DNA from 3 places in the Enterobacter sp. PL_is511 genome. Region 3 is predicted to be linked to each of the others. Evidence: predicted binding sites of a transcription regulator. Region 3 holds the regulator's gene; each other region holds the start of a gene.
The links. Region 3 encodes PurR, which represses purine synthesis genes. Its sites were predicted from a motif close to CANGCAAACGTTTGCNTG; they were not measured.
Positions count from the first base shown of each region.

Region 1: the regulator PurR is predicted to act here: its motif matches at 2,180-2,197, upstream of raiA (ribosome-associated translation inhibitor RaiA).
Region 2: the regulator PurR is predicted to act here: its motif matches at 2,988-3,005, upstream of gcvT (glycine cleavage system aminomethyltransferase GcvT).

Region 1 is NZ_JBVPGP010000023.1:640,308-644,358, reverse strand. It holds gene yfiH (purine nucleoside phosphorylase YfiH) at 1-180, opposite strand, end outside; gene rluD (23S rRNA pseudouridine(1911/1915/1917) synthase RluD) at 177-1,157, opposite strand; gene bamD (outer membrane protein assembly factor BamD) at 1,289-2,026, shown strand; gene raiA (ribosome-associated translation inhibitor RaiA) at 2,295-2,636, shown strand; Phe leader region at 2,747-2,872, shown strand; gene pheL (pheA operon leader peptide PheL) at 2,748-2,795, shown strand; gene pheA (bifunctional chorismate mutase/prephenate dehydratase) at 2,903-4,051, shown strand, end outside.
Region 2 is NZ_JBVPGP010000023.1:365,409-369,459, reverse strand. It holds gene gcvP (aminomethyl-transferring glycine dehydrogenase) at 1-1,351, opposite strand, end outside; gene gcvH (glycine cleavage system protein GcvH) at 1,422-1,811, opposite strand; gene gcvT (glycine cleavage system aminomethyltransferase GcvT) at 1,835-2,929, opposite strand; gene ubiI (FAD-dependent 2-octaprenylphenol hydroxylase) at 3,327-4,051, opposite strand, start outside.
Region 3 is NZ_JBVPGP010000024.1:1,151,197-1,155,247, forward strand. It holds gene punC (purine nucleoside transporter PunC) at 292-1,491, opposite strand; gene punR (DNA-binding transcriptional activator PunR) at 1,606-2,517, shown strand; gene purR (HTH-type transcriptional repressor PurR) at 2,535-3,560, opposite strand; gene cydH (cytochrome bd-I oxidase subunit CydH) at 3,858-3,947, shown strand.

The DNA of each region.
Region 1 (4,051 bases), on a different contig from region 3:
CAAGTTCCCCGCAGCAAACAGACGCCTGCGGTTCTCTTCAACGTGTTCCAGGTTGTCACCACAGTGCGCACCGAGGTTCAATGACTCCCACGCGCCCTGGCTAACACCGCCAGTGCGGGTTGAACTGCAGGCAGCCACGCCAGCAGGCAATGGCCACTCCGGGACAATCAGTTTGGTCATAACCAGTCCACTTGATCCTTATGTTCTTCGAAATCAGCACGCATGGCGTCAATAAGATCCACCATATCCTGAGGGATAGGCGCATGCCACTCCATCTGAATGCCGGTGATAGGATGGTAAAGACGCAGCATCGTCGCGTGCAGCGCCTGACGATCGAATTTACGCAATACGCTGATGAACTCATCCGATGCGCCTTTAGGCGGACGCGGACGGCCACCGTAGACCTGATCGCCCACCAGCGGATGGGTAATGTGGGCCATATGCACACGGATCTGGTGAGTACGCCCGGTTTCCAGACGCAGACGCAGGCGCGTATGAATACGGAAGTGTTCCATAATGCGATAGTGCGTCACCGCCGGTTTACCCATCGGATGCACCGACATATGGGTACGCTTGGTTGGGTGACGGCTGATAGGCTCCTCCACCGTTCCGCCAGAGGTCATATGCCCAATGGCTACCGCTTCATACTCACGGGTGATTTCGCGCAGCTGCAGCGACTCCACCAGACGTGTCTGAGCAGGAACGGTCTTCGCCACCACCATCAAACCCGTGGTGTCTTTATCCAGACGGTGCACGATGCCCGCGCGCGGGACATCCGCGATCGGTGGATAGTAATGGAGAAGTGCGTTAAGTACCGTACCGTCAGGGTTCCCCGCGCCCGGATGAACAACCAGGTCGCGCGGCTTGTTGATCACCAGAATGTCATCATCTTCATAGACGATGTCCAGTGGGATATCCTGCGGCTCGAAGCGGATTTCCTCTTCGATTTCAGCATTGATGGCGACAGCTTCCCCACCTAACACTTTCTCTTTTGGTTTGTCCCAGATCTTGCCGTTTACCAGCACGCGCTGGTCAAGGATCCATTCTTTTATGCGTGAACGCGAATAATCAGGGAACAATTCGGCCAAAGCCTGATCTAAGCGTTGACCGAGCTGATTTTCGGAGACTGTTGCGGTGAGTTCTACTCGTTGTGCCATAAACTGCTTCTTCGTTTAACGTTGGGTTTTACGGCTTTGCCGTTTAATATAGTGTGCTATTGTAGCTGGTCTTAATCGGGAGCAGGAACAGAGTTTCTCCCGGACAAACATTTGAGGAAAGTCAAAACGTCATGACGCGCATGAAATATCTGGTGGCAGCGGCCACGTTGAGCCTGGCTTTGGTGGGCTGCTCCGGTTCAAATGAACAGGTCCCTGACAATCCGCCGAATGAAATCTATGCGACTGCACAACAAAAGTTGCAGGACGGTAACTGGAAACAGGCGATAACGCAACTGGAAGCGTTGGATAATCGCTATCCATTTGGTCCGTATTCGCAGCAGGTACAGTTAGATCTCATCTACGCATACTATAAAAATGCCGATCTGCCGCTGGCTCAGGCAACCATCGATCGTTTCATGCGTCTGAACCCGACTCATCCTAACATCGACTACGTGATGTACATGCGCGGTCTTACCAACATGGCGCTGGACGACAGTGCGCTGCAGGGCTTCTTCGGCGTGGATCGTTCCGACCGTGACCCGCAGCATGCGCGTGATGCCTTCAATGACTTCTCCAAACTGGTGCGCGGCTATCCGAACAGTCAGTACGTGACCGACGCCACCAAGCGTCTGGTGTTCCTGAAAGATCGTCTGGCGAAATATGAATACTCCGTGGCGGAATACTATACCCGCCGTGGCGCATGGGTTGCCGTGGTTAACCGCGTAGAAGGTATGCTGCGTGATTACCCGGATACTCAGGCAACGCGTGACGGCCTGAAGCTGATGGAAAATGCTTACCGTCAGATGCAGATGACCGCTCAGGCTGAAAAAGTGGCGAAAATCATCGCCGCGAACAGCAGCAACACCTGATTTTGCCTCAATGCAAAACGGCAGCCTTCGGGCTGCCGTTTTTTTATTCGTTTCTGAGCGTCGCTGAAGCGCGCTAGCCTCAACACATCCTGTCAACTATGGCCCCAATTTATGCCTTCTACAAGGTAAATCTCACCTCTTCCTGCCCTGCCTCACAAAAAAGATTCCCTGACAAAAACCGACAAAATAACGTGATCTAAATCACACATTTTGACATTAGGTCGGGTATGCTGGAATCACCAAGACGGAAAGACAAGAGGTAAAATTTATGACAATGAACATTACCAGTAAACAAATGGAAATTACTCCGGCAATTCGCCAGCACGTCGCAGACCGTCTCGCCAAACTGGATAAATGGCAAACACATTTGATTAATCCACATATCATCCTGTCCAAGGAGCCGCAGGGTTTCATCGCTGACGCAACTATCAATACTCCAAACGGCCATCTGGTCGCCAGCGCAAAACACGAGGATATGTACACCGCTATTAACGATTTGATCAACAAGCTGGAACGGCAGCTCAATAAAGTGCAACACAAAGGTGAAGCCCGTCGCGCCGCAACATCGGTGAAAGACGCCAGCTTCGCGGAAGAAGTTGAAGAAGAGTAATCCTTTAAATTGAGTGTACCGCCAACGCGCCTTCGGGCGCGTTTTTTGTTTTTTATTGACAGGGTGAAAACAGTACGGGTACTTTAACGGTATCACTCACAGGATGACTTTATGAAACTTACGCCGTTCTTCTTCGCATTCTTTTTTACCTTCCCCTGAACGGGAGGCGTTTCGTCGTGTGATAAAGAATGCGAAGACGAACAACAAGGCCTCCCACACCGGGGGGCCTTTTTTATTGATAACGATAAAATGAGACAGGCAACACTATGACACCGGAAAACCCGTTACTGGATCTGCGCGTAAAAATCAGCGCGCTGGATGAGAAACTGCTGGCGCTGCTGGCCGAACGCCGCGCCCTTGCCGTTGAAGTGGGCAAAGCCAAGCTGGACTCCCATCGTCCGGTCCGTGATATCGACCGCGAGCGGGATCTGCTGGAACGTCTCATTCAGCTCGGCAAAGCGCATCACCTCGATGCCCACTACATTACCCGGTTGTTCCAGCTCATCATCGAAGATTCCGTTCTCACCCAGCAAGCGCTACTCCAGCAGCATCTCAATAAAACCAATCCGCATTCTGCGCGTATCGCCTTCCTCGGGCCCAAGGGCTCTTATTCTCACCTGGCCGCACGTCAGTATGCCGCACGCCATTTCGAAGAATTTATTGAAAGCGGCTGCGCGAAGTTTGCCGACATTTTTAACCAGGTCGAAACCGGTCAGGCGGATTACGCCGTGGTGCCGATTGAGAACACCAGCTCCGGTGCCATCAACGACGTCTACGACTTGCTGCAGCACACCAGCCTGTCGCTAGTCGGCGAGCTGACGATCCCTATCGATCACTGCGTGCTGGTCTCCGGCTCAACGGACCTGAACACGATCGAAACGGTCTACAGCCACCCGCAGCCGTTCCAGCAGTGCAGCCAGTTCCTGAACCGCTATCCGAACTGGAAAATTGAGTACACCGAGAGCACCTCGGCGGCGATGGAAAAAGTGGCGCAGGCGAACTCCCCCACCGTCGCGGCGCTCGGCAGCGAAGCGGGCGGCGCGCTGTATGGTTTACAGGTGCTGGAACGCAACCTGGCAAACCAGACACAAAACATTACCCGCTTCGTGGTGCTGGCCCGCAAGGCAATCAATGTGTCTGACCAGGTACCGGCTAAAACCACGCTGCTGATGGCCACCGGCCAGCAGGCCGGTGCGCTGGTTGAAGCCCTGCTGGTGCTGCGTAATCACAACCTGATCATGACGAAGCTGGAATCACGTCCGATCCACGGTAACCCGTGGGAAGAGATGTTCTACCTCGATATCCAGGCCAACCTCGAGTCTGCTTCCATGCAGAAAGCCCTGCGCGAGCTGGGCGAGATCACACGTTCCATGAAGGTGCTGGGCTGCTACCCGAGCGAAAACGTCGTCCCGGTC
Region 2 (4,051 bases), on a different contig from region 3:
CATCAATGTCCAGACCGTGCGCATCACCCAGCAGCACGCTGAACAGGTTCAGGATATCGTCGCGGGTGGTGCTTTCATCCAGCGTAATGCCGACGGCGTTGTGAATGTCGCTGCGCAGGTTAATCTCTGCCGCATTCGCGCGCGCCAGCACGGCCGCTTTGTCCGCCACGTCCACGCACAGGGTGTCGAAGTAGTGGGCGTGGCGCAGCTTAAGGCCTTTCTGCTGCAGACCGCAGGCCAGAATATCGGCCAGGCGGTGAATGCGGCTGGCAATGCGTTTCAGGCCAGCCGGGCCGTGGAACACGGCGTACAGGCTGGCGATGTTTGCCAGCAGCACCTGTGAGGTACAGATGTTGGAGTTCGCTTTCTCGCGGCGGATGTGCTGCTCGCGGGTCTGCATCGCCATGCGCAGCGCGGTGTTACCGGCAGCATCTTTTGAGACGCCGATAATACGGCCAGGCATGGAGCGTTTGAATTCATCTTTCGCGCCGAAGAACGCCGCGTGCGGGCCGCCGTAGCCCATCGGTACGCCGAAGCGTTGTGCGGAGCCGAATACGATATCTGCGCCCTGTTTACCCGGCGCCGTCAGCAGCACCAGCGCCATAAAATCGGCGGCAACGCTGACAACCACTTTGCGGGATTTCAGCTCGGCAATCAGCGCGCCGTAGTCGTGTACTTCACCCGTCGTACCTACCTGCTGCAGCAGCACGCCGAAGACGTCCTGATGATCCAGCACTTTGTCAGCGTCGTCGACGATCACGTCAAAGCCGAAGGTCTCTGCGCGAGTACGCACCACGTCCAGCGTCTGCGGATGCACGTCCGCCGCGACGAAGAAGCGGTTGGCATTTTTCAGCTTGCTCACGCGTTTTGCCATCGCCATCGCTTCGGCGGCGGCGGTCGCTTCATCCAGCAGAGAAGCAGAGGCGATATCCATGCCGGTCAGGTCCAGCGTCACCTGCTGGAAGTTCAGCAGCGCTTCCAGACGGCCCTGGGAAACCTCTGGCTGATACGGGGTGTAAGCGGTGTACCAGCCCGGGTTTTCCAGCATGTTGCGCAGGATAACCGGCGGCAGCTGCACGTTGGTGTAGCCCATGCCAATGTAAGACTTATAGCGCTTATTCAGGCCGGCAATAGCCTTCAGCTCCGCCAGCGCGGCGAATTCCGTAGTGGCTTCCCCCACCTGAGGTGGCGTGGCAAGCTGGATGTCTTTTGGCACAATCTGGCCGATCAGTGCGTTTAATGAATCCGCGCCAACCGTCTTCAGCATCTCCTGCTGTTGCTGAGCATCCGGCCCAATGTGACGTTCAATGAAGGCGCCACGGTTTTCAAGCTGGCTTAAAGTCTGTGTCATGAGCGATGGTTCCTGAAACGTGCAGTGAATGTGTTTTCTCCCTCTCCCCAAAGGGGAGAGGGTTAATGACTTACTCGTCTTCTAACAGTGCTTCGTACGCGGTCGCATCCAGCAGAGCGGCAACCTGGGATTCGTCGCTGGCTTTGATCTTGAAGATCCAGCCGCCTTCATAAGGCTCGCTGTTCACCAGCTCTGGCGAATCGCTCAGCGCGTCGTTGACGGCAACGATTTCGCCGCTCACAGGGGCGTAGATGTCAGAGGCCGCTTTTACGGACTCCGCCACGGCGCAGTCGTCGCCCGCGCTAACGGTCGTGCCCACGTCAGGCAGGTCAACAAACACCATGTCGCCCAGCAGCTCTTGCGCGTGCTCGGTGATCCCTACGGTGTAAGTGCCGTCCGCCTCTTTGCGCAGCCACTCGTGTTCTTTGCTGTATTTCAGTTCTGCTGGCACATTGCTCATTGAAGTTCTCCTGATAAAAATGATTAGGCGACCGGCTTACCGGCGCGAACAAAAATCGGTTTGGTTACGTTGACCGGCATTTCACGGTTGCGGATTTGCACCACCGCCGTTTCGCCAATTCCCGCCGGCACGCGTGCCAGTGCAATACTGTAGCCCAGCGTCGGTGAGAAGGTTCCGCTGGTGATCACGCCTTCACGAGGATTGCCGTCAGCATCGGTAAAGCGCACCGGCAGTTCGCCGCGCAGCACGCCCTTCTCGGTCATCACCAGGCCCACCAGCTGTTCGGTGCCCTTCTCGCGCTGCATCTCCAGCGCTTCACGACCAATAAAGTCACGGTCAGCCGGTTCCCATGCGATGGTCCAGCCCATGTTGGCGGCGAGCGGAGAAACACCTTCATCCATCTCCTGACCGTAGAGGTTCATCCCCGCTTCCAGACGCAGCGTATCGCGCGCGCCCAGACCCGCAGGCTTCACGCCCGCTTCCACCAGCGCACGCCAGAAATCAGCGGCCTTCTCGTTTGGCATCGCAATTTCGTAGCCCGCTTCACCGGTGTAGCCGGTGGTGGCGATAAACAGATCGCCCGCCTGCACGCCGAAGAACGGCTTCATGCCAGCGGTGGCGTTGCGCTGCTCGTCGTTAAACAGAGAGGCGGCTTTCGCCTGCGCGTTCGGCCCCTGCACGGCGATCAGCGACAGATCGTCACGGACGGTGATGTCGATGGCATAAGGTTCGGCGTGTTGGGTGATCCAGGAGAGGTCTTTTTCGCGGGTGGCGGAGTTTACAACGAGGCGGAAGAAATCTTCAGTGAAGTAATAGACGATAAGGTCATCAATCACGCCGCCCGAGGCATTCAGCATGCCGGTATAGAGCGCTTTACCCGGCGTCTTCAGTTTGGCGACGTCGTTTGCCAGCAGATAACGCAAAAACTCCCGGGTGCGGCTACCGTGCAGATCGACAATCGTCATGTGGGACACGTCGAACATACCGGCATCGGTGCGCACCGCGTGGTGCTCATCAATCTGCGAGCCGTAGTGCAGCGGCATCATCCAGCCATGGAAGTCCACCATGCGGGCGCCGCATAACACGTGTTGTTCGTACAAAGGAGTCTGTTGAGCCATCTTGTCCTCGTTGAAAAATTCACCGTGAAACCCGGTATCGGCACCGCGTTCGGGCACCGACGCAAACGTTCTCTTTTACCTGAACTTACCACCGAAACCGGCGGTTAACCATAAGGCAAAATGGGTCATCACATTAGCTTATGACCAAAAAACGCTAAAAAGCCTACAGAGTTATTCACTGGAAAAATGCGATTAACCCCGCACAAAATTAACAATGATCTAACAGGATTTAGCACATGGTGATATTTCGTGCGGAAAATCGGGCCGAATTTCCGTAACGAGAAAAACGCGACATTAGATTATCTAATGCGAAAAATGACGTGAAATTAGAATATTTCAAACGAGGGAATTTCCCCGGCGCAGAGGCCGGGAAAAGAAAGTGTGACAGGGGTCTAAATTAACGTAGCCAGTCCGGCAGGTCGTTAAGACCCATCGCCTGACGGAGGAGTTGGGGTTTAACGCCCGGAAGGGTGTCAGCAAGCTTGAGTCCGATGTCGCGCAGCAGTTTTTTCGCCGGATTCGCCCCAGCAAACAGCTCGCGGAAGCCCTGCATGCCCGCCAGCATCATCGCCGCACTGTGCTTGCGGCTGCGCTCGTAGCGGCGCAGATAGAGATGCTGCCCGATGTCCTTCCCTTCGCGATGCAGGCGACGCAGCTCCTCGACCAGCTCCGCCGCGTCCATAAAGCCAAGGTTAACGCCCTGCCCGGCCAGCGGATGAATGGTATGCGCCGCATCCCCCACCAGCGCCAGACGGTGCGCGGCAAACTGACGCGCGTAGCGGCCGGTTAACGGGAACACCTGACGCTCGCTTTCAAGCGTGCACAGGCCAAGGCGGTTATCAAAGGCCACGCACAGCGCCTGGTTAAAGGCGTCCGGCGTTGCCTCCTGCATCTGCTGGGCTTTCTCCGGCACCAGGGACCAGACAATCGAGCACAGGTGCGGATCGGCAAGCGGCAGGAACGCCAGTATGCCGTCGTTGTGGAAAATCTGGCGCGCCACGCCGCCGTGCGGCTCTTCGGTGCGGATCGTTGCCACCAGCGCGTGATGACGATAGTCCCAGAAGGTCAGCGGGATATCGGCTTTATTACGCAGCCAGGAGTTGGCACCGTCAGCACCGACCA
Region 3 (4,051 bases):
CCATCACCCTGATGTGATCAGAACCTTCAAACAGCGTAGACGCTTTTTTTGGTTTGTGAGAAATCTCACGGTAAATACCGCGAGGCTAATATCCGACGTAGAACAGAGGAAGGGAGATAACCCTTGCCGAAATGCCTTCCATGGTAAAACGGGAGCGCTCCGGCTCCCGTTAACACTTAATATTTATCGTATTTAATCGAACCAAATTTAGTATAGGCCTCAAAATTTGGTGATTCAATAGAAAATTGTTAGCAACCTAATCACTGAAATGTAACATGATTTCTGGCGCAATCAGGCATGCGAGGTTTCCACCTGAGCGCCGCTATCCTGCTCACGTTGCGCGGAGGCCTGCATGCGATAGCCCATCACCGCCAGCGCAACGGTGACCAGCATCACGCTGGTGGTGGTTAACAGTGGCGTCGCAATCAGCGCCGAGACCACCAGACTTGCCAGGAAGCACAGACCCAGCTGCAGGGTATTTTGCAGCGCGGCGGCGCGGCCTGTCGCCTGCGGGAACGGACGCAACGCTTGGGCTACAACAATCGGGTAAATCGCCCCGTTCGCCACGGCCATCACGCAGAAGGGGATCAAAATTTCAGCCAGGCCCGCGCCCGGAATAAACCCGACGGCCCAGGTGCCGATGACGCTCAGCGCATACAGCACCAGCAGCCATGGCAGCATTTGCTGACCTTCCCATTTTTGCAGCGCCGCGCGACAGCCGTACCCGCCCACCAGGAAGGCGATAGTCTGCGGAACATAGCTCAAACCGATGGCCGCCGGGCTGTAGCTCATATCGTGCAGAATGAACGGCGAGCCGGTAAGCCACGCGAAGAAGCTGGCCGAACAGGCGGCGTAAATCAGGACATTGCCGCGATACGCTTTGGCGCTCAGCAGGGAGGTGAAGGTAATCGGCTTCGCATCCGCATGCGCCTCTTTTTTATGCGCGGGCTTAAGGGCAAACGCCGGCAGCATCAGTACCAGCGTGATGGCAAACAGCGTGGCAAAAATGGCCTGCCAGTCAAAGTGCGCGAGGATCCAGCTGCCCAGCAGCGGAGCCAGGGCAGGGGAAAGACCCACCAGCGGCATAATGGTGGCGAAAATACGGTTTGTGCGGTTAGCCGGATAGTAGTCGGTCACCAGCGCCTGCCAGGTCACCGCCGCAGCACAGACGCCCACGGCCTGAATAAAGCGCAGCACCAGCAGCCAGGTGGCATCGCGCACCCACAGCATCCCCAGGCAGCCCACGGCAAAAATGGCCAGACCCAGCAGCAGTACCGGTTTACGACCAAAGCGATCCGAGAGCGGTCCCCACAGCAGCTGCGCGAAAGCGAAACCGGCAAGGAACAGGCTCAGGCTGGCGCTGATGGCCGCCGCAGGGGTTTGCAGGTCTTCCTGCATCGCGGCAAACGCGGGCAGGTACATGTCGGTGGCCAAAAAGCCCAGCACGCTTAAGCCGCCGAGCCAGACTAAAAATCCTTTCCTGGGTTGCATTCTCTTATTCTCCTGAGGAGGCAGGTGTACGTTGGCGGAGAGTGTAGGGAGTGCAAAGCGGCTTGTGAAACGCTAATATTTGGCGGGTGCATTCAAATTTTTTGCAGGCAGAAAATGTGGTCAGATTATTCTCTTGAAGTGGTCGATGCTGTTGCACGTAACGGCAGCTTTAGCGGTGCAGCGCAGGAGCTGCACCGCGTCCCTTCGGCCATCAGCTACACGGTGCGTCAGCTGGAGGAGTGGCTGGCGGTTCCGCTGTTTGAGCGGCGCCATCGTGATGTGGAATTAACGCCCGCAGGGGCGTGGTTTTTGAAGGAAGGGCGTTCTGTTATCAAAAAAATGCAGATCACCCGCGAACAGTGTCAGCAGATCGCTAACGGCTGGCGGGGGCATCTTTCCATCGCGGTGGATAACATCGTTAAGCCGGAACGTACCCGGCAGATGATCGTCGATTTCTATCGTCATTTTTCAGATGTCGAGCTGCGGGTCTCGCAGGAGGTGTTCAACGGCGTCTGGGATGCGCTGGCGGACGGCAGGGCAGAGATGGCAATCGGGGCCACGCAGGCGATCCCGGTCGGGGGACGTTACGCCTTTCGCGATATGGGCATGCTGAGCTGGAAGTGCGTGGTGGCAAGCGATCATCCGCTGGCGGTGATGGAGGGGCCGCTCAGCGATGATACGCTGCGCAACTGGCCGTCGCTGGTGCTGGAGGATACCTCCCGTTCATTGCCGAAGCGTATCACCTGGCTTCTGGACAACCAGCGGCGGGTGGTGGCCCCTGACTGGGAATCGTCGGCGACGTGCCTCAGCGCCGGACTGTGCGTCGCGATGGTGCCCGTTCATTTCGCGCGTCCGCGCATCGATACCGGAGAGTGGGTTGAGCTGACGCTGGAGAATCCGTTCCCGGATGCGGCCTGCTGCCTGACCTGGCAGCAAAGTGATGTCTCGCCTGCGATGGCCTGGCTGCTGGATTATCTGGGAGACAGCGAAACGCTAAACCGGGAATGGTTACGGGAGCCAGCATAGCTGGCCCCGTAAAGCGATTAACGACGGTAGTCGCGGAACGGACCGTCCGCAACGGAACGGCGTTCGATAAGACGCGGGTGAACTTCAATGGACTGCGACTCTTCACGTTTGTTGACGATCCTGTCCATCAGCATATTGAAGGCCGTTTCGCCCAGCGAATCTTTCGGCTGGTGAATGGTGGTCAACGCTGGCGTGAAGAAACGCGCGTTACGCACGTTGTCATACCCGATCACGGAAATATCCTGCGGTACGCGCAGACCCAGCTCGTCGGCAGCGCAGAGCGCGCCCATAGCCATGATGTCACCCCCGCAGAAAACGGCGGTCGGACGGTGTGGCTGGGAGACGATCTGCTGCATTGCGCGGTAGCCCGACTCCGGCTCAAAGTCGCCCTGCACAATCCAGTTTTCCGGCACGTTGATCAGCGCTTCTTCCATCGCTTTCATAAAACCGGCCAGACGGCCCGCGCCGGTGTTGCGCTCCAGCGGACCGGGGATCACGCCAATCTCGCGGTGACCGCGTTCGATCAGATAACGACCGGCCATATAGCCGCCTTCAAAGGCATTATCGATAACGGAATCAGTGAAATCCGCGCGCGCTTCGCCCCAGTCCATGACCACCATGGGAATATGGCGATACTCTTCGAGCATCGACAGCACGGATTCCGGGTACTCGGAACACATTACCAGCAGGCCATCAACGCGCTTTTGCGCCATCATCGACAGGTAGGCACGCTGTTTTTCTATGCTGTTCCATGCGTTGCCCAGAATCAGGGTATAGCCTTTCTGGAAGCAGTTCTTCTCTACCGCTTCAATGATCTCGGCAAAATAGGCCGCTTCACTGCTAGTGGCCAGCAATCCAATGGATTTGGTGTGATTAACCTTGAGGCTGCGCGCAACCGCACTTGGCGAATAGTGCAGCTCTTTGATCGCTGCCCAGACGGCGTTGCGCGTCTCTTCCGCCACGAAGCGGGTTTTGTTAATTACATGTGATACGGTTGTAGTGGAAACGTTTGCGCGTTTTGCTACGTCTTTAATTGTTGCCATTAAATGTCACTCCAGACCATATCCTAAACTCCTGAAAAACTTGAAGGTAAACGTTTGCCTTCTCTCACCCTTATCACGCAATCTTGAATTGCGGCACGCCGGGAAAACGACACGGGACGTCAGGAGGGGGTCAATGGCCGGTACGCTAATAAATTTAGCGTGGAATTTTGTCCTATCTTGATGAAAAGGGGAAGAGGTAAAGTGTTTATCAGCCTAAATCCAGGAAGATTTTTGACGTAAATTATGCAAAAATGAGCAGGCTCACTTTTCGTGGGGGGATTAAAAGGAGAAAAATTGATGAGTTCCGATCTGAAGTTTTCGCTGTTCACCACCGTTATTGTGCTGGCTCTGATTGTCGCGGCCGGTCTGACGGCTGCGCTGCACTGATTTACGCGGAGGGAGAGCCTTCTCCCTCCCGATCGACCCGATTGTTACTTCTCTGGCAAAAATCTTTTGCCATTTTGTTAACTTCTCATTTTTTGTGATTGATG